DNA from 3 places in the Pandoraea vervacti genome. Region 1 is predicted to be linked to each of the others. Evidence: riboswitches for the same ligand, from Rfam matches in the RefSeq annotation. Region 1 holds a riboswitch; each other region holds the start of a gene.
The links. Region 1 has a riboswitch for cobalamin ahead of UC34_RS04145 (TonB-dependent receptor). Riboswitches for the same ligand answer to the same signal wherever they lie in the genome.
Positions count from the first base shown of each region.

Region 2: another riboswitch for cobalamin. It lies ahead of UC34_RS06395 (TonB-dependent receptor plug domain-containing protein); the one in region 1 lies ahead of UC34_RS04145 (TonB-dependent receptor).
Region 3: another riboswitch for cobalamin. It lies ahead of cobW (cobalamin biosynthesis protein CobW); the one in region 1 lies ahead of UC34_RS04145 (TonB-dependent receptor).

Region 1 is NZ_CP010897.2:920,540-926,676, forward strand. It holds gene UC34_RS04130 (amino acid permease) at 1-327, opposite strand, end outside; gene UC34_RS04135 (glutathione S-transferase family protein) at 526-1,164, opposite strand; gene UC34_RS04140 (helix-turn-helix transcriptional regulator) at 1,185-2,060, opposite strand; adenosylcobalamin (AdoCbl) riboswitch at 2,199-2,346, shown strand; gene UC34_RS04145 (TonB-dependent receptor) at 2,344-4,497, shown strand; gene UC34_RS04150 (ABC transporter ATP-binding protein) at 4,511-5,302, shown strand; gene UC34_RS04155 (ABC transporter substrate-binding protein) at 5,317-6,137, shown strand, end outside.
Region 2 is NZ_CP010897.2:1,408,059-1,414,195, forward strand. It holds gene UC34_RS06375 (acyl-CoA dehydrogenase) at 1-1,025, shown strand, start outside; RNA gene ssrS (6S RNA) at 1,148-1,328, opposite strand; gene UC34_RS06385 (cell division protein ZapA) at 1,362-1,673, opposite strand; gene UC34_RS06390 (hypothetical protein) at 1,670-1,981, opposite strand; cobalamin riboswitch at 2,071-2,322, shown strand; gene UC34_RS06395 (TonB-dependent receptor plug domain-containing protein) at 2,595-4,445, shown strand; gene UC34_RS06400 (FecCD family ABC transporter permease) at 4,512-5,507, shown strand; gene UC34_RS06405 (ABC transporter ATP-binding protein) at 5,588-6,137, shown strand, end outside.
Region 3 is NZ_CP010897.2:4,288,159-4,294,295, forward strand. It holds gene cobN (cobaltochelatase subunit CobN) at 1-1,520, opposite strand, end outside; gene cobW (cobalamin biosynthesis protein CobW) at 1,552-2,655, opposite strand; cobalamin riboswitch at 2,823-3,126, opposite strand; partial or broken gene cobA (uroporphyrinogen-III C-methyltransferase) at 3,420-4,145, shown strand; gene UC34_RS26140 (cobalamin biosynthesis protein) at 4,227-4,550, shown strand; gene cobO (cob(I)yrinic acid a,c-diamide adenosyltransferase) at 4,558-5,160, shown strand; gene UC34_RS18625 (cobyrinate a,c-diamide synthase) at 5,160-6,137, shown strand, end outside.

The sequences.
Region 1 (6,137 bases):
GCCCAGCGCGAAGCCGAAGCCTTCGTCGACATAGCGCGCACCGTACGTCGAGAATGAACCGGACACGGGCATGGCCGCGGCCAGTTCGCCAAGGCTGGTCATCAGGAAGTAGACCATCAGGCCGATCAGCACATAACCCAGCAACGCCCCGCCCGGTCCTGCCTGCGCGATGGTGGCCCCGGAGGCTACGAACAGGCCGGTGCCGATCGAGCCGCCCACGGCGATCATCGTCAGGTGCCGTGCGGACAGGGAGCGGCGCAGCTCCGACGGGGCTGACGCCCCTGCTTCGATGCCCTCGCCGAGCGGGTCGTGTTCCGATGTTGCCAAAGTCGTGTTCCTCAATAGCCTGATGCGCGAATCAGCGCCCCCCGGCCGCCGTCGAAGCGGCGGGCATCGCGCCGGGGGGGCGAAGGTGGAGGTAATTCAGAGTGGGGGCGATTGTACTGCGGGTCTTCCCGATTGGGCGACTTTCTGCTCATGCTCGACGAATTCGCGCATCAAAACGCTCATTTGCGCGGTTTTTCTTCAGAGTTCCCGCACCATTCCGGGTTCGCAGATCTCCATCGCGCGTTGGTAGACGGGACGCTCGCCAATCCGGGCCAGATAAGCCTGGATGTGCGGGTACGGCGTCAGGTCGATGGGCTGAAACACGCCCATGGTCGTGAGTGAGAACACGGTCATGATGTCGGCGGCAGTGAACGCGTCGCCAGCAAGATAGGGACGGGCGACGAGATGCTTGTCCATCGTGTCGAGTGCGACTTGCAGGCGTCCCATGGTGCTGGCGAGTGCCGGATGGTCAACGGGCAGTCCGGCCCGCGCGAGCGTCATGTAGCGCAGGATGATCGGCTGGAGATTGCCGTTGGCGAAGTGAAACCAGTACAGATAGTGGGGATAGTCGGCGTGATCCGGTCCGATTTGCAGTCGGCCATCGCCGAATTTCGTCAGCAGGTATTCCACGATGGCAGCCGATTCGCCAAGCATCGTGTCGCCATCCTCGATGACCGGGGCGGCACCGAGCGGATGCAACTGCCTGAGTGCTTCCGGCGCCAGGCGAGTGACGGGGTCGCGCGCATAACGCACCAACTGGTAAGGGATGGCAAGTTCCTCGCAGAGCCAGACGATGCGCTCCGATTGGGAGACGCCGAGGTGATGTACGGTCAGCATGGGCATGAATTCCTGAAGGGCTAGGCGCCGCGGTTGTCACGACCGGAATCGCGTACGGCGGAGGGGGAGAATCCGAAACGCTCCCGAAAGCGCACGGAAAATCGCGACGGCGATTCGTAGCCGACGCACATCGCCACGTCCGAGATCGGGCGCGACGTTGCCTGAAGCATGGTCAGGGCCGTGGTCATCCGGACGTCTGCAAGGACTGCCGTGAGCGACGTGCCTTCAGCGCAGAGCCGACGTCGAAGCGTGGCCTCGGACATGGCGAGGCGCCCGGACACGACGGCGGACGACCATGACGCATCGACGTCGGCGGCAATCAGATGGCGGACCCTGGCCGCGATGGAAGTCCGGGCAGCGTGAGGCGCCAGCGAGACGCCACACGCGAGCAACCAGTAGGCAACCTCAAGCGCGCGCAGCCGTGCAACGCCTTCGGGTACCGGGTCGATGGGGCAGAGCGCCTCGCACGCCGCTTCGAACGACGCATGAAATTGTCTTGCGATCTTCCCGAGCGCGATCGCCGACTTTCGCCCGGCAGTGGCGCGTTCGGCTGCCGTGGCGTCGCGACGATAGCGTTCGTCGAACAACAGCGCGTCGTCGAATACGAGCCACCGCGCCTCGTACGTGCCGTCCGACGCCAGCACGTTCGTGAAGTCCACCGTCTGCGCACCACGTACGACGAGGGCCTGACCCGGCGTTGCGCGGGCGCGCGCGCCGTCGCTCGTCGTCACCGTCTTGATGCCTTTGTCGACGACGATGAGGGCATTGTGCTCGAGATGGATGCTGGCAATCCGCAGTTCGTTGCCCTGAATAACGCGCGCCGTCAGCCCGATGTCGGGCCGTGCATGGATTTCGCGCTGGCTTTCACGCGGGTGGGGCGCAGTGTCGGGTCGCATCGTCGGGGGTTTCCGGGAGAAGGCCGATGCAGTCTACCCTCGCCAACGCGGCGACGCGATGCGCGAACGATCAATCGCTGTGCCGATTCGCTCAAGGGCGGTAGTCACCTGCCACGTGAGCGACATGAACCGAAACAACACGTAGAATGCGCGCTACCGACGGCCGGAAGCTGGTGCAAATCCAGCGCGGTCGCGCCACTGTGACTCGTCCTCGCGACGGGAAGTCAGACCTGGCCGTTGGGCACATCGACCTTTTTTTGGGGCGCGAAACCCCAGGAGACCCATGCATCATCCATGCTCGACGACCCTCGACAGGGTCCCGGCAGGGCGTTGTTTCGCCCTTGGCAAAGCCGCGCTCACCGTTGTCTCGCTGTTCGGCAGCGCCGTCACGTTTGCCGACGACACCCACCTGCCGCGGGTCACCGTCAATGCGCAACACGCGCGCGACGACGCGCCACTCTCCACGCCGACGCCCACCGGTTCCCGTCTGAACCTGTCCAGTCTCGACACGCCCGCGAGCGTCGAGACGCTGAGCGCCCGGCAGATCGAAGCGCGCGGCGATCAGAGCGTCAACGACGCCGTGACGCGCACCACCGGCTTCACCAGCACGGCCACGCCGGGCAATGGCGGCACCGCGCTCGCCGTGCGCGGCTTCGCCGGTCAGGAGTCGGTGATGACGCTCTACGACGGCACGCGCCTCTATCCCGGCGCGGGCACGATGACCTTTCCCTTCGACACCTGGCAAGTCGAGCGCATCGACGTGCTGCGCGGACCGGCATCGGTGCTGTACGGCGAGGGCGCGATCGGCGGTGTGGTGAATGTCGTGCCGAAGCGAGCGCAGCGCGAGTCCGCGACCACGATTCAGGCGGGCTTCGGAACCGATGGCCAGAAACGCTTCGCGCTCGACACCACCGGCGCACTCGGCCCCATGTTGTCGTACCGCTTTTATGTGAGCGACAACCGCGGCAACGGTTGGGCCGAGCGCGGCGATGCGCATACGACTTCGTTCGGCGGCGCGGTGAAGCTCGACGTGTCGCCGACACTGTCGTTCACGCTCGACTACGACTACGCACGTCAGATGCCGGCGACGTATTTCGGCGTGCCGCTCAACAACGGCACGATCGATACGTCCCTGCGTTACCGGAACTTCAACGTGGGCGATGCACTGATCGCCTACTTCGATCAGTCGACGCGGTTGACCGGCGTCTTCCGGGCCGCCGACGGCATCACGATCCGCGGTCAGTTGTACTACCTGAACACCCGCCGTCATTGGCGCAACAGCGAATCGTACGAGATGGACCCGTCCACGCGTCGGGTCACGCGCAGCGACTACATCGAGATCCTTCAGCACGAGCATCAGGTCGGCAACCGGCTCGATGCCACCATCGACCGTACCCTCGCGGGACACGCGAACCGCTTCGTCATCGGCGTCGAGGCCAATCAGATCTCGTTTCAGCGCGACAGCAACACACCGTTTGGCGGCACGTCGGTCGTCAATGCGGATGCTTTCGACCCGGGCGTGTTCGCCAGCCCCGATCCGACCTTGCCCGAATTCCGCACGCTGACGCGTCAGGTGGCGTTGTTCGCCGAAGACCGTTTCGACATCACGCCGCGCCTGTCGGCGGTGGGTGGCGTGCGTTACGACTATCTTGACTATTCGCGTCGGCAACTGGCCACAGGATCTGAGTTCGGCAAGACGTTCTCGAACGTCGGCTGGCGTCTTGGCCTCGTGTATCAGCTCAGTCCCTCGGCGTCGGTCTACGGTCAGTACACGCGCGGTGCAGACAGCATCGGCTCGCTGGTCACCCTGTCGCAATCGCAGACCCGGTTCGATCTCGCGACCGGCGAGCAGTGGGAGGCGGGCTTCAAGCAGGAACTGCCGAACGGTCGGGGCTTCTGGACGCTCGCCGTCTACCAGATCGTGAAACGGCATCTCCTGGCGACCGATCCGTTGCATCCGACGGTGACGCAACAAGTCGGCCAGCAGTCGTCTCGCGGTGTTGAGGTGTCCGGTGCGCTGACGCTGGGCTACGGCTTCTCCGTCGAGGCGAATGCGTCGCTCTTGCGCGCCCGTTACGATAATTTCGACGAAAGCGTGGATGGGGTGGCCGTGTCGCGCAACGGCAACGTGCCGAACAACATTCCGCAGCAGACCGCCAACGTGTGGCTGACCTACACGCCCGTGCGCGACGTCGTGATCGGCACGGGATTGCGCTACGTCGGGCGTCGCTACAGCGATAACGCCAACACGGCGCCGATACCCGCGTTCACGGTATTCGACGCCTCGGCGTCGTGGCAGGCGACCCGACGCATCAATCTCGCGCTCTATCTGCGCAACCTTGGCAATCGCGCGTATGCGGTGACGTCGGAATCGCCGACAGAGTGGCTGCTCGGCCCATCGCGCTCGGCGCAGGTCGTGGCGACGATGAAGTTCTGAGGCCCGCCCGCCGATGCCTGCCGCACTCGACATTGCCAGCCTGAGCTGGTCGCCCGCCGATCTGGCTGGCCCAAACGCGTCGCCGCTACTTCAATCGATCTCGCTCGACGTCTCGCGCGGCGAGTTCGTCGGGCTGATCGGCCCGAACGGCAGCGGCAAGACAAGCCTGCTGCGCTGTGCATTCCGTTACGCAAAGCCGCAGGCAGGCACAGTCACGCTCGACGGCACCGACGTTTGGCGTGCGTCGCCGCGTTGGTCTGCGCAGCACATCGCGGTGCTCTTGCAGGAGTTGCCGGACGACTTCGGCCTGAGCGTTGAACAGGTCGTCTGGATGGGACGAACGCCGCACAAGCGCCTGCTCGACGTCGATACGCCCGATGACGCGCACATCGTCGAGCAAGCGCTGCGCGATGTGGACATGACGAACGCCCGCGCGCGTGCGTTCGCCACGCTCTCGGGCGGCGAGAAGCAGCGCGTGCTGCTTGCGCGCGCGCTCGCGCAGCAACCCGACGTATTGATGCTCGACGAGCCGACCAGTTTTCTCGACCTGCATCATCAGATCGAATTCATGCGCCTGATTCGTTCGTTGCAAGTGACGACGCTCGCGACGCTTCACGATCTCAATCTCGCTGCCGCGTACTGCGACCGTCTGTATGTGCTGGCGCGCGGCGAGATCGTGGCGCAGGGCGCGCCGGCCGAGGTGCTGACGGTCGAGCGGCTCGCGCAGGTGTTTCAGGTCGAAGCGCTGGTCGATGCGCACCCTGTCACTCACCGTCCCCGAATCACACTCGCTCATCCGATATGAAACGCTATGTTCTGATGGGCTCGATGGCCCTGACCGCCATGCTGGTCTCGAATGCCGGGCGGGCCGATGTCCGCTACCCGATCACCGTGCAAAGCTGCAATCGGGCCGTGACGTTCGAGCGCGCGCCGCAACGCGCCGTGAGCAACGACGTCAATCTGACGGAAATGATGCTCGCGCTCGGTTTGAAATCGCGCATGGTCGGCTTCACCGGCATCAGTGGATGGAAGACCGGCAATGCCGCGCTGCGTCGGCAACTCGCCGGGTTGCCCGAACTCGCGCAGCGGTACCCGTCGATGGAGGTGCTGGTGCAGGCGGGGGCCGACTTTTACTTCGCGGGCTGGAATTACGGCATGCATGTGGGTGGCCCGGTCACGCCTGCGATGCTCGCACCGATGGGCATCCGCACCTACGAACTGAGCGAATCGTGCGGCCATGTGATGCCACGCGGCGCGGCCTCTTTCGACGACGTCTACAACGATCTGCGCAATCTCGGACGCATCTTCGACGTCGAGCCGGCAGCCAGCGCAATCATCGATCGCATGAGGTCGCAACTCGAGACGCTGACACATCGGGTGGGCGCGAAGACGGCGCCGGTGCGCACCTTCGTCTACGACAGCGGCGAGGACAGCCCCTTTACCGCCGGACGTCTTGCCATGCCGACGGCACTGATCGAGGCCGCAGGCGGACGCAATGTCATGGATGACGTCATGCAAAGCTGGACGCGTGTGAGTTGGGAGACCGTGGTGGCGCGCAACCCGCAGGCGATCGTCGTCGTCGATTACGGCGCTGTCACGGCGGCACAGAAGATTGCGTTCCTGCTCGATCAGCCGGCGTT
Region 2 (6,137 bases), 490 kb from region 1:
AACACAAGCTGGGCATTAAGGCGAGTCCGACGGCAGTGCTCCAGTTCGGCGATAACGGTGGTGCGACGGGGTATCTCGTCGGCGAGGAAAATCGCGGCCTCGAATACATGTTCATCATGATGAACGCGGCGCGCTTCGCTGTCGGCATGCAGGGGGTAGCCGTGGCCGAGCGTGCGTATCAGCATGCCGTTGCCTACGCGCGCGATCGTCTGCAAAGCCGTCCGGTGGATGGTTCGTCGCGCGACGCGGTGACCATCATCCATCACCCCGACGTCAAGCGCATGCTCATGACGATGCGTTCACTGACCGAAGGCGCACGCGCCCTTGCCTATGTGGCCGCCGCGCAAGCCGACATCGCCCATCATGCGCCGGAGGCCGACGAGCGCAAGCGTGCGCAAGCCGTCTACGAGTTCCTCGTGCCGATCGTGAAGGGCTGGAGTACGGAGATGTCGCTCGACGTGACGAGTCTCGGTGTGCAGGTGCATGGCGGCATGGGTTTCATTGAAGAAACCGGAGCGGCGCAGTACTATCGCGACGCGCGCATTCTGCCGATCTATGAAGGAACGACGGCGATTCAGGCGAACGATCTGATCGGGCGCAAGACGCTGCGCGATCGCGGTGCCGTCGCCAACGCGCTGTGTGAGCAAATCGCGGCGACGGAAAGCGAACTGCGGGCCGCGGGCGGTGTGGCGGTGTCGGTGGCGGATCGTCTCGCGAAGGGACGCGAAGCGCTGTCGATCGTGGTCGACTACGTGGTGGCGAATGCCCAGGACAATGCCAACGCGGTGTTTGCCGGCAGCGTGCCGTATCTAAAGCTGGCGGGTATCGTGCTGGGCGGCTGGCAGATGGGGCGAGCGCTGCTCGCGGCGCAAAAGCTGCGCGATCAGGATCCGTCGTTTTTCGACGCCAAGATCGGCACGGCGCGCTTCTACGCAGATCACATTCTGACGCAGGCGCCGGGGCTGGCACTGACCATCACCGAGGGCGCGGATTCGGCGCTTTTCCTGAGCGAAGCGCAGTTCTGATGGTCATACGTCTGGCCCCTCAGACGAATCCGTTGCGCAGGTAAAAAAGCGACCTTCGGGTCGCCTTTCATTTGCATGCTCGTCGAAAAAAAACGGCACTGCGCGAACGCAGTGCCGTGTATTGGGTCCCCGCCTCAGCCGCTAAGCCGGCATCCTGAACCGAAGGTTCAAGGTGGTCGCGGTTAGTAGCGCTTTGGGTTCATCAGACAGAGTGACGCTCACGCCAGCACTACAAACTTCCGCAACCTGCAACAGATCATTGGTTCAAGGAATCTATGACTTTCGCGAACCAGGCAGGGAAAACTAACCTTTTGGACTGGACGGCTACCGGGTCATTCAGCTTTGATACTGATCGATCACAGCGCTCAGTCGTTCATCCATGGCTTGCATTCTACGCTGAATTTCTTCGGCGGGGAATGCTTGTCCGGCAGCAATGCTTTTTTCCAGCGCAAGCAATTCGGATGCCAGACTCAACGCTGCCATGACGGCAATCCGGTCGGTGCCGCGCACGCTGCTTTGCGCACGCACCTTGCTCATTTCCGCGTCCACGCGCGACACGGAAGCGAGCAGGTCGGCTTCGTGTTCCGGCGGGCAGGCGAGGCGGTAAGACTGTTCGAGAATATTAACTTCGAGCTGCTTGATCGTCATGCGTTTTCTCCACCGGGGGTGCCGAGCAGATCCATCTGACCCTCAGCGGGGTTTTGCGTCGGGAGCTTTTCAAGGATCGCGTTCAGGCGAACCTGCGCTTCGTCGATCTTGGCGGCGAGCTGATCGCGTTGCAGTCGCAAGGCGTCGCGTTCGGTGCGCAATTGCTCAATGGCGGCGCGGGTTTCGTCACATTCTGCGCGCGCACGGTCGAGTTCCGCGAGCAGCGCTTGATTGTGTTGGTGAAAGCGTTGGCTGATGACAACCAACTGTTCCATTTTGTCGGTGAGATTGTCGAGATCGGTGAGCATCGGGCTGCGTCCTCTTGATTGCCCTACATTCTAACGGAATCGGCGGCCAATGCCCGACGAACGAGCATTGACGCTCGTTCGAATGGCCCCTACACTTGCGGCACTTCGGTGCTCGCGCACGCCCCCCCGGCATGCGCAGTTAAACGGGAAACAGGGAGCCGCGTCCCCACACGGGCTGGCCAACCTGTGCTGCCCCCGCAACGGTAAGTCATTCTTTCGACCCGAAAGGTTTCCGAAAACGCGCCTCACCCCCATCGCCACTGTGCGCCACGCGTGCACGGGAAGGCCGGTCAGGCGCGACGATGACCAGCCCGGATACCGGCCCAAGTGAGTGGGGATCCACATGCCGCGTGGCGCAAGCCGCTGGCGGCGTCTCGTCGTTTTCAGGTGTCGATGCTTCCCATCGTGTTCGCATTTCGACGTGTCACCGGCGCTCCCCTTTCGTCGGCGGCCTGCGGGGGAACGGGCCAAGGCAATAAGAAAATTACGGAAGTCACACCCGATCATGCGCACCCACGTTCGCGCGATGGCGCCACACGCGCCTGCATTTTCTCCCGCGTCACCTGCGTCACCATCCTCGTATCCGTCGCGTCCAGGTCCGCTCGATACGGCCATGAAGCCCGGCGTGCATCGCCTGACGATCGCCGCCACCCTGTTCGCCATCAGTCTCGGGGCGCACGCGCAGGCGAGCGATGCTTCGCTCAACACCACGGTCGTGACGGCCTCGCGCACCGAGCAGAAGCTCGCGGATACGCTCGCGTCCACCTCGGTCATCACCCGCGCGCAAATCGAGCAAAGTCAGGCGCAGGACCTGCCTTCGTTGCTGCGTGGGCAGGCCGGTGTCGAAATCGCCCAGAACGGGGGCTTCGGCGCGTCGGCCAGTATTTTCATGCGCGGCGCGGCGTCCAATGCGTCGCTCGTGCTGATCGACGGCGTGCCCGTCAACTCCGCAACGACCGGCACGACCAACATCGCGCAGATCCCGGTGTCGCAAATCGACCACATCGAAATCGTGCGCGGCAACGTATCCGCACTGTACGGTTCGCAGGCGGTGGGCGGCGTCATCCAGATATTCACGCGCAAAGGCGACGGCGGGCCGCCCAAGGCCTACGCCGAGCTCGGCTACGGTACGAATAACACCACCCAAGCGAACGCGGGCATCGCGGGATCGTTCGATGAAGGCAAGACACGCTTCTCGCTCGATGTCTCGCGCTTTCACACCAACGGTATCTCGGCACAGGACCCGCGCTTCGCACCGAAGGTCAACCCGAATCGCAACGGCGACGACAACACCAGCGTGAGCGCCGCGCTCTCGCGCAAACTTGGCCACACCTGGGAAGTGGGCGCGCGTCTGTTCCAGAGCGATGGCAGCATCAGCTACGACAATGCGTTCGGCAAGCCTTCCGACCTGAACGATACCGATGCCCGCGTGCGCCAGATATCGGCCTACGCCAAGGGCAATGTGACCGACAAGTGGCACACGCGATTCACCGTGACGCAGGGCGACGATGACAACTACAACTATCTGAACGGCAAGGGCAACGGTAACTACCATACGTCGAGCAATCAGATCGACTGGACCAACGAGTACGCGTTCATGCCCGATCACAAGCTGATTGCCGGTTACACGCGTCAGGAGCAAACGGTCGAGAGCAACACGAACTACGACCACAACAACCGCCATCTCGACTCGATTTACGTCGGCTACGAGGGGGTGTTCGCGAACCGGCATGAAGTGCAGGCAAGCGTGCGCCGCGACATGTATTCGGACTTCGGGGGCGCCAACAGCTGCTGGGTCGGCTACGGCTATCGGCTGACCGACCAGTGGAAGCTGATGGCGAACGCCTCGGACGGTTTTCGCGCGCCGACCTTCAACGAGCTGTTCTTTCCGGGCTTCGGCAATCCGAATCTGCAACCGGAACGCTCGATCTCGAAGGAACTCGCCGTGCAATTCCATGACGCGCGTTTCGGTCTGGCAAAGCTCGCGCTGTTCCGCACCGACTATACGAATCTGATCCAGTCGCTCACCGTGTTTCCGTACACGGCGGCGAACGTGGCAAAGGCCCGCGTCGAAGGGCTGGAACTGACGTATCTGGGCAAGATCCAGCGGACCGGCACGGACGTGCGCTTGTCGTTCACGCGACAAAATCCGACGGATCTGGACGCCGACAAGGTACTCGCGCGTCGCGCCAAACAGTACGGTTCGCTCGGCGTGACGCAGACGCTCACGGATAAATTCAGCGTCGGCGGCGATGTCTTCTACAGCGGCGAGCGTTACGATACGGGAGGTCAGCATCTCGGCGCCTACACGCTGGTGAATCTCCAGGCCCGCTACAACATCGACAAGTCCTGGTACGTCTCGGCGCATCTGGATAATGTCTTCAACAAGAACTACCAGACGGTTTATGGCTACAACACCCTCGGGCGCGCGATTTACGTCTCGCTCGGCTGGAAGCAGTTCTGACCGGCCGCGGCGCGCTAACGGCAATCTCGGCAATCTCGACAGCGTCCGGGCAGGACGCATCGCCGCATGACGTTGCGGCGCGCGCTCACCATCTGGGCAGGGCTGGCCGCTGTCGTGCTGGCTGTGCTGATCGCATCGCTCATGCTGGGCAGCGTTCCGGTGTCGCTACGCGAGATCGGGGCGATGGCGCTGGGGCACGATGTCGGCCTCGTCGGCGATGTGATCTGGCGACTGCGCCTGCCGCGTGCGCTTGCGGCGTTCGCCTGCGGCGGCCTGCTGGCCGTTGCGGGCACGCTCATGCAAACGTTGCTACGCAATCCGCTAGCGGACCCCTACGTGCTCGGCATCTCCGGCGGCGCGGGCGTGGCCGCGCTGGCCTCGCTGGCGCTCATGCTGCCGTTTTTCTGGGTACAGACGAGCGCCTTCCTTGGCGCGCTGGCCGCCATTGCCATCGTGATGGGGTTGTCGCGTCGCAGTTTCCTGCGCGCCGGCGAGCAGGACAGCAGCGCCAGGCTGTTGCTGACCGGTGTGATGATGGCCGCCGGTTTCGGCGCGCTCGCGACGCTGATTCTCACGCTCGCGCCCGACGCGAGTCTGCGCGGCATGCTGTTCTGGCTCACCGGGGATCTGAATGGCGTCGACCGCGCCTCGCTGCCGCTGATCGCGCTCGTCGTGACGCTGCTCATCGTGAGTCCCGTCGCGCATCGCCTGAACGTGCTGCTGCGTGGCGAAGCCGTCGCGCAAGCCGTGGGCGTGGCGGTCGGTCCCTTGCGTATGCGCGTCTATCTGGCCGCGTCGCTCGCAACGGCGATCGCCGTCACGACGGCGGGCAGTATCGGCTTCGTCGGTCTGGTCGTGCCGCACATCCTGCGCCTGCGCTTCGGCAACGATCAACGCATGCTGCTTCCTGCCGCCGCGCTCGGGGGCGGAGCGTTGCTGATGCTCGCCGATCTGGTCGCGCGCACCGTTATCGCACCGACGCAACTGCCGGTGGGCGTGATCACGGCGATGATCGGTGTGCCCGTCTTCCTGTGGTTGCTGTCGCGGAGGGTGATCCGGTGAATGCGTCGCACAATGAACCACAGCACGAACCACGGCGAGAGTCACAGCACGAATCGACGCAGGCGCAGACGGACGAGCCCTTGCTGCAAACGCATGCGCTGACCCTGCGTGCGGGAGCGCGCGTGCTCGTCGACCGTCTGAACCTGGCCGTGGCGCCGGGCGAGTGCTGGTGTCTTGCCGGGCCGAATGGCGCGGGCAAGACGACGCTGCTCGATACGCTCGCGGGCCTGCGCGCGCTGGCGGCGCATCCGCCGCGCGACGCCGCGATGACGGCGAGCGGGCGCGTGACGATCGGCGGCAAGGCGCTCGCACAGTGGCGTCCCGAACCGCTCGCCCGCATCAGAGCCCTGATGCCGCAGCACACGCGCGACGCCTTCGGGGCAACCGCTATGGAGGTCGTGCTCGCGGGCCGTCATCCATACCTCGCGCAGGGACGTTGGGGCGCCTGGGAGTCCGATGACGATGTCGCCATGGCGCGTGCCGCTCTGGCACAGGTCGGCCTCGAGGATTTCGCGTCGCGCGACGTCACGACGCTGTCCGGCGGCGAGCGTCAGCGGGTCTCGCTCGCGGCGGTGATTGCGCAGGCCACGCCGTTGCTGCTGCTCGACGAGCCTTTGTCGCATCTCGATC
Region 3 (6,137 bases), 2.3 Mb from region 1:
CCGACGAACACGTTGGCACACCGCCAGCCCGCGATCATGAAACGACCGTGCCGTATCGTCGGATCCTGATCGGCCGGTCCCCACCGCTCGTTGAGCGCGTCGCGCACTTGCGCAGGCAACGTGGCGAACGCGGCCAGATAGTCCTCGAGCGCATAGCTCTGGAAGGCCGGTCGCAGCGCGCGCATCTCGGCGTCGTTGGTCACGCCGCTCGTCAGGCGCGCCATCAGCGCGTCGCCGTCGGGCGGCAGTTCGTCGACCCGGTAGCCCTCGTCGCGCAACAGCGTCAGGATCTCGACAACCGACGCAGGCGTATCGAGTCCCACGCCGTTGCCGATACGACCTTCGCTCGCCGGGTAATTGGCCAGCACCAGCGCGAGACGTTTTTGCGCGTTGGGCTGGGTGCGTAACAGGCACCAGCGTCGGCTCAATTCGGCAACGAACGCGACGCGCTCCCGATCTGGCTGATAACGCACCACGTCCACTTCGGTGCGCGCGCACCGATAGTCCAGCCCCTTGAAACTGATCGCCCGGGTGACGATGCGGCCATCGACCTCGGGCAACGCGACGTGCATGGCGATATCGCGCGAGTTCAGCCCCTGATTGTCCTTGACCCAATCGTCGCGGTTGCCGCCGCTCAGGATCACCTGCAGCACCGGTGCGTCGCTGCCGAACACCTGCGACTGGCGGGGGTCTTCCGGCGTCGACGTCGAGAACGCCGTCGTGTTGAGCACGAGCGAGACGTCGTGCTCCTCGCAGAGCTGGCTTACGACATCGCGGCTGAGCGCGTCCTTGAGCGATGTGATGGCAATCGGCAGCGGGTTCAGCCCGCGCGCCATGAGCGCGTCGATCAGGGCGTCGAACACGACGGTGTTAGCCGCTTGCAGATGAGCACGATAAAAGAGAATCGCGACGACGGGCGCCCCCGCGTGCCAGCATGCCTGCCAGTCAGCGACCGTCGGTCGATGGCTGCGCGGATGGTAAAGCGCGGCATTAGGCACGGCCACCGGCAGCGGCGGATCGCCCCCCCAACCGAGCGCCTGCCACGCAATGGCCCTCAGGAACGCCTCGGCGTTGGCCGGGCCGCCCTGGCGCAGATAGCGCCACAAACGCGTGCAGAACTCGGGGCTGGCGGTGCTGAGCGCCGTCAGATTCGGGTCCTCCTGCAAGTCGCCCGAGAACATCACGAGCATCTGGGCGCGACGCTGCGCCAGCGCCACGATCTGCTCGATTCCGTACGGCCAGTAGGCTTCACCGCCCAGATGATCGACCACGACGACGCGCGCATGCTGCAAGACGTCCTCGATGTAAAAGTCGACGGACGCCGGTTGCCGAAGATACGTGACATTGGCCAGCCGCAGACTCGGGAAATCGTCACCGAGCCGCGCCACCACGCTCGCCAGCAACGACAAGGTCGTGTCGGCCGAGCTGAGCACGACGATGTCGGCAGGCTGCTGGTCGATGCGGATTACCCCTGCCGCGTCGTCGACAAAGCCGCCGGGGACCGTGCGTAACAAGTGCATGCGAAGCGTCTTCCTGTTTGGGCCGGGTGCTTCAGGCCACTGCGGCCGGCGACACGACGCCAAGCGCCACATCGAACTCGCGCTGGAGGGCGTCGGCATCGAGATCTTCCCCGATCAGCACAAAGCGACTGCCGCGTGATTCGCCGTCGCGCCAGTGACGATCGAAGTAGCTGTCGAAGCGCTTGCCCACCCCCTGCACGACCAGACGCATGGGCGCGCCGGGCAAGGCAGCAAAGCCTTTGGCGCGATAGATCGTGTGATTTTCGACAAGCTGGCTCAATGCGGCGATGACCTTGTCGCGGGTCAACGGGGCGAGCGCTGCGGCCTGCGGCGCCGACACCATGACCGAGTCGAACTCGTCGTGATGGTGGTCGGCGTCGTGCCCCGAGCCATGATGGTCGGGCCGCTGATCGATGGTCGCTTCGGACGCCGATTCCAGCCCGAGCAACACGCTCAGGTCGAGATTGCCGTTGCTCGCGGGCACGATCTTCACGTGGGCGGGCAGTGCCTCGCGAATCAGCGCCGTCACACTGGCCTGCGCTGCCGCATCGAGCAGATCGGTCTTGTTGAGGATGACCAGATCGGCTGCACTCAACTGGTCTTCGAAGAGTTCGTGCAGCGGCGATTCATGATCGAGATTCGGGTCGGCCTTGCGTTGCTCGTCGACGGCGTCCGGGTTTTCGGCAAATTGCCCGCTGGCGGTGGCGGGCCCGTCCACGACCGTGATGACCGCATCGACGGTGAATCCATTGCGGATCGAAGGCCAGTTGAAGGCCTGCACCAGCGGCTTAGGCAATGCCAGCCCGGAGGTCTCGATGAGCACGTGATCGATCTGGTCGCGTCGCTCGTTGAGCGCTTCCATCACGGGAAAGAACTCCTCCTGCACGGTGCAGCAAAGGCAGCCATTGGCCAGTTCGTACAACTGGCCTTCGGTTTCCTGGCCGTTCTCGTCGCAGCCGATGCCGCAACCCTTGAGGATTTCGCCGTCGATGCCCAGCTCGCCAAACTCGTTGACGATGACGGCAACGCGCAAGCCATGGTTGTTGGACAGGATGTGACGCAGCAGCGTGGTTTTACCGCTGCCGAGAAAGCCCGTGATCACGGTCACGGGGATCTTGCGCATGGAAGTCGACATGGAAAAGACAAAGCGTAGTTGCACGCTTCTGCCGCTTCCGATGCCTGACCGGTATGGCGTGCTGCCTGCCCGGCAGGGCATGGCGGCGCCACCGGTGGCGGGCGCATCGGGAAAACGGGGGACACGTGGCAAAGCTGAGGGTTTGACTGCACACCGCCTACCCGCAGTGCCAATCGTCTTCTCCGGCCGGTATCCGGGCTGACGAAATGGCCGCTTCACCTTCCCACGCCGCCATCGAAGGCTATCGCGCAGTGGTCTCGCCCCGTGAAACACATGTCACATGAAACATGTGCGGGGTTGAAGACGGCCTGGCGCCGCATGACTGCGACACCTTCGTTTTACCGTTGCGGGGGCAGCACAGGCTGGAGCGTCGCGTCGCACGACCGAGGCGTGGTCGCGCCGCCCTCCTGTTTCCCGTTTAACTGCGCGCACAGGAACGTGCGCGCGAGCACCAGATTAGCCGCGAGTGTAGGTGGCGGACACCGCCCCGTCAAGGCAGCGAGCGGCCAAACGCCTGTGGTATGCTCGCCACCAAATTTTTCATCCTCTAAGAGACGTTGCCGTGCGTCGCTCACGCAGCCGCCTCGGCAACGGGCTGCCGTGAGCACGCATGCACTCCCCCCGTCGTTCCGCCTTATGAGTCATCGTCCTGGCCCGCTTCCGGCGGCGCGTCCCTGTCCCCTGCCGGGTGTCGCGCCGACATCTGTGGCATTGCCGGCATCGCTGTCGCGCATGACGTTTCCCTCGTGCGCGCGAGGTCGGCAATGAGCCGTGCCTGGCTGATCGGGGCGGGACCGGGCGACGCAGAACTCATCACCGTCAAGGCGATGCGCGCGCTTGCCGTTGCAGACGTCGTGCTGGTCGACGACCTCGTCAATCCCGACGTCCTGCACATGGCCGGCCCGCACGCGCAGGTCGTCCACGTCGGCAAGCGCGGCGGACACGCGTCGACCCCGCAGCGGGAAATCATTGCGCTGATGCTCACCCATTTGCGCGCCGGTCGCAGCGTGGCTCGGCTCAAGGGCGGCGATCCGTTCGTTTTCGGACGCGGCGGCGAGGAACTGCTTGCCTTGCAAGCGGCGAACATCCCCGTCGAGATCATCAACGGCATCACGGCGGGGATTGCGGCCCCCACGACGCTCGGCATTCCGGTCACGCACCGGGGACTGGCCCAGGGCGCGATCTTCGTGACCGGCCACGGCGCCGGTGAGGACGAGCCCGACTGGAAGGCCCTCGCCGCCACACGTCTCACCCTCGTCGTCTACATGGGCATTCGCCGTCTCGAAGACATTGCCCGCCAGTTACTGCAAGCCGGTATGCCGCCGCACACGCCTTGCGCCGCCATCGAGTCGGCAACACTGCCCTCTCAGCGGCAGGTGCTCGCCACGCTGCGCACCCTGCATGCGGCGGTCCGCGCGACCGGCATCGGTTCGCCATCGATCATCGTGATCGGGGACGTTGTCTCGCTGGCGCGGCCCGACGACACAGCGCCCATACACGCCGCCGAGCGCCCGCTGAGTCTCGGCATCGGCTTTCGTCAGGGTGTGAGCGTCGAACGGATCGACGCCGCAGTGCGTGCCGCATTGGGGACGCACTCGCTCGACGATGTCGCCGTCATCGGCACGCTCGACCGGAAAGCCGAGGACGCGGCGCTCACGGCCTTCTGCGAGCGACACGGCATTGCGTTGACAGGATTCACCCCCGCACAGATCGAAGCCTGTCTGGACGAGCATCCTCTGCTGCCACGCTCGGCCACGGTTCACGAACACACCGGCGTGCAGGCCATATGCGAGCCATGCGCGCTGCTGGCCGCGCCCGGCAGCACGCTGCTCGCAGGCAAATACGCCGGCGACGGCATCACCGTCGCCATCGCCACCAGGGCGCCCACGGAGTAACGACACGATGAAGACCGACACCGAATCCCATCTGCGCATGACCCAGCGACGCCGCGAAGGGCATGAAAAGAAGCAGGCCGCCGCCACGACGGAAAAGGGCCTGCTGATCGTGCATACCGGTAACGGCAAGGGCAAGAGCACAGCCGCGTTTGGCATGGCGGTGCGCATGCTGGGCCACGACCAGCGCATCGGTGTCGTGCAGTTCATCAAGGGGGCGCTGCACACGTCCGAGCGCGACTTCCTTGGCAGCCACCCGCAATGCGACTTCGTCACGATGGGCGACGGCTACACCTGGAATACGCAGAACCGCGACGCGGACATCGCCACGGCGCGCAAGGGCTGGCGAACGGCCGTCGACATGATCGAGAGCGGCAACTACCGCATGGTGATTCTCGACGAACTCAATACCGTGCTGAAGTACGAGTACTTGCCGCTCGACGAAGTGCTGGGCGTTCTGCGCGCGCGCGGCGACATGCAGCACGTGGTGGTCACCGGCCGTCATGCACCGGACGAACTGATCGAGGCCGCAGACCTCGTCACCGAGATGCGTCTGGTGAAGCACCCGTATCGCGAACAAGGCGTGAAGGCCCAGCAGGGCGTCGAGTTCTGATCATGGCGTGCCCCGCGCTCTTCATCAGCGGCCCGGCGTCGGGTCAGGGCAAGACCACGGTCACCGCCGGTCTGGCACGGCTGCATCGCGAGCAGGGGCGCACGGTCCGTGTCTTCAAGACCGGCCCCGATTTTCTCGATCCGCAAATTCTCGAACGGGCGAGCGGTGCGCCGGTGCAAACGCTCGACCTGTGGATGGTCGGCGAGGCGCAGTGCCGACGTCTGCTGGCGCAAGCCGCCCGGAGCGCCGATCTGATCCTCATCGAAGGCGTCATGGGATTATTCGACGGCACGCCGAGCAGTGCGGACCTCGCGATGACGTTCGGCGTGCCTGTCGTCACGGTCATTTCGGCGAAGTCGATGGCGCAAACGTTTGGCGCAATCGCGTCGGGTCTCGCCCACTATCGCGCGGGACTGCCCATGTACGGCGTGCTGGCCAACCACGTTGGCTCGTCGCGCCATGCGCAGTTGTTGCGAGAAGGCATGCCGCCGGACCTTCGGTGGCTGGGGCATCTGGGAACGTCCGAACACATGGCGTTCCCGGCGCGACACCTCGGCTTGCATCAGGCAGATGAAATCGACCGGCTCGACGAGCGCATCGCCGCCGCAGCGCAGGCGCTCGCAGGCACCGCACTGGCCGACTTGCCGCCGGCGCTCACGTTCGATGCCCCTCCGTCAGTCGAACATCCGAGATGGCTCGAAGGCAAGCGGATTGCGGTGGCGCGCGATGCGGCGTTCTCGTTCCTTTACCCCGAGAACATCCGTCTGCTGACGGCGCTCGGCGCGCATGTGACCTATTTTTCGCCATTGGCCAACGATGCATTGCCGCCTGGATGCGACGCCGTGTTCCTGCCGGGCGGCTATCCCGAACTGCACGCCGCGACGCTGGCGGCGAACACGGTCAGCGCAAACAGCCTTCGTGCACACGCGTCCTCAGGCAAGCCCATCGTCGCCGAATGTGGCGGCATGCTGTATCTG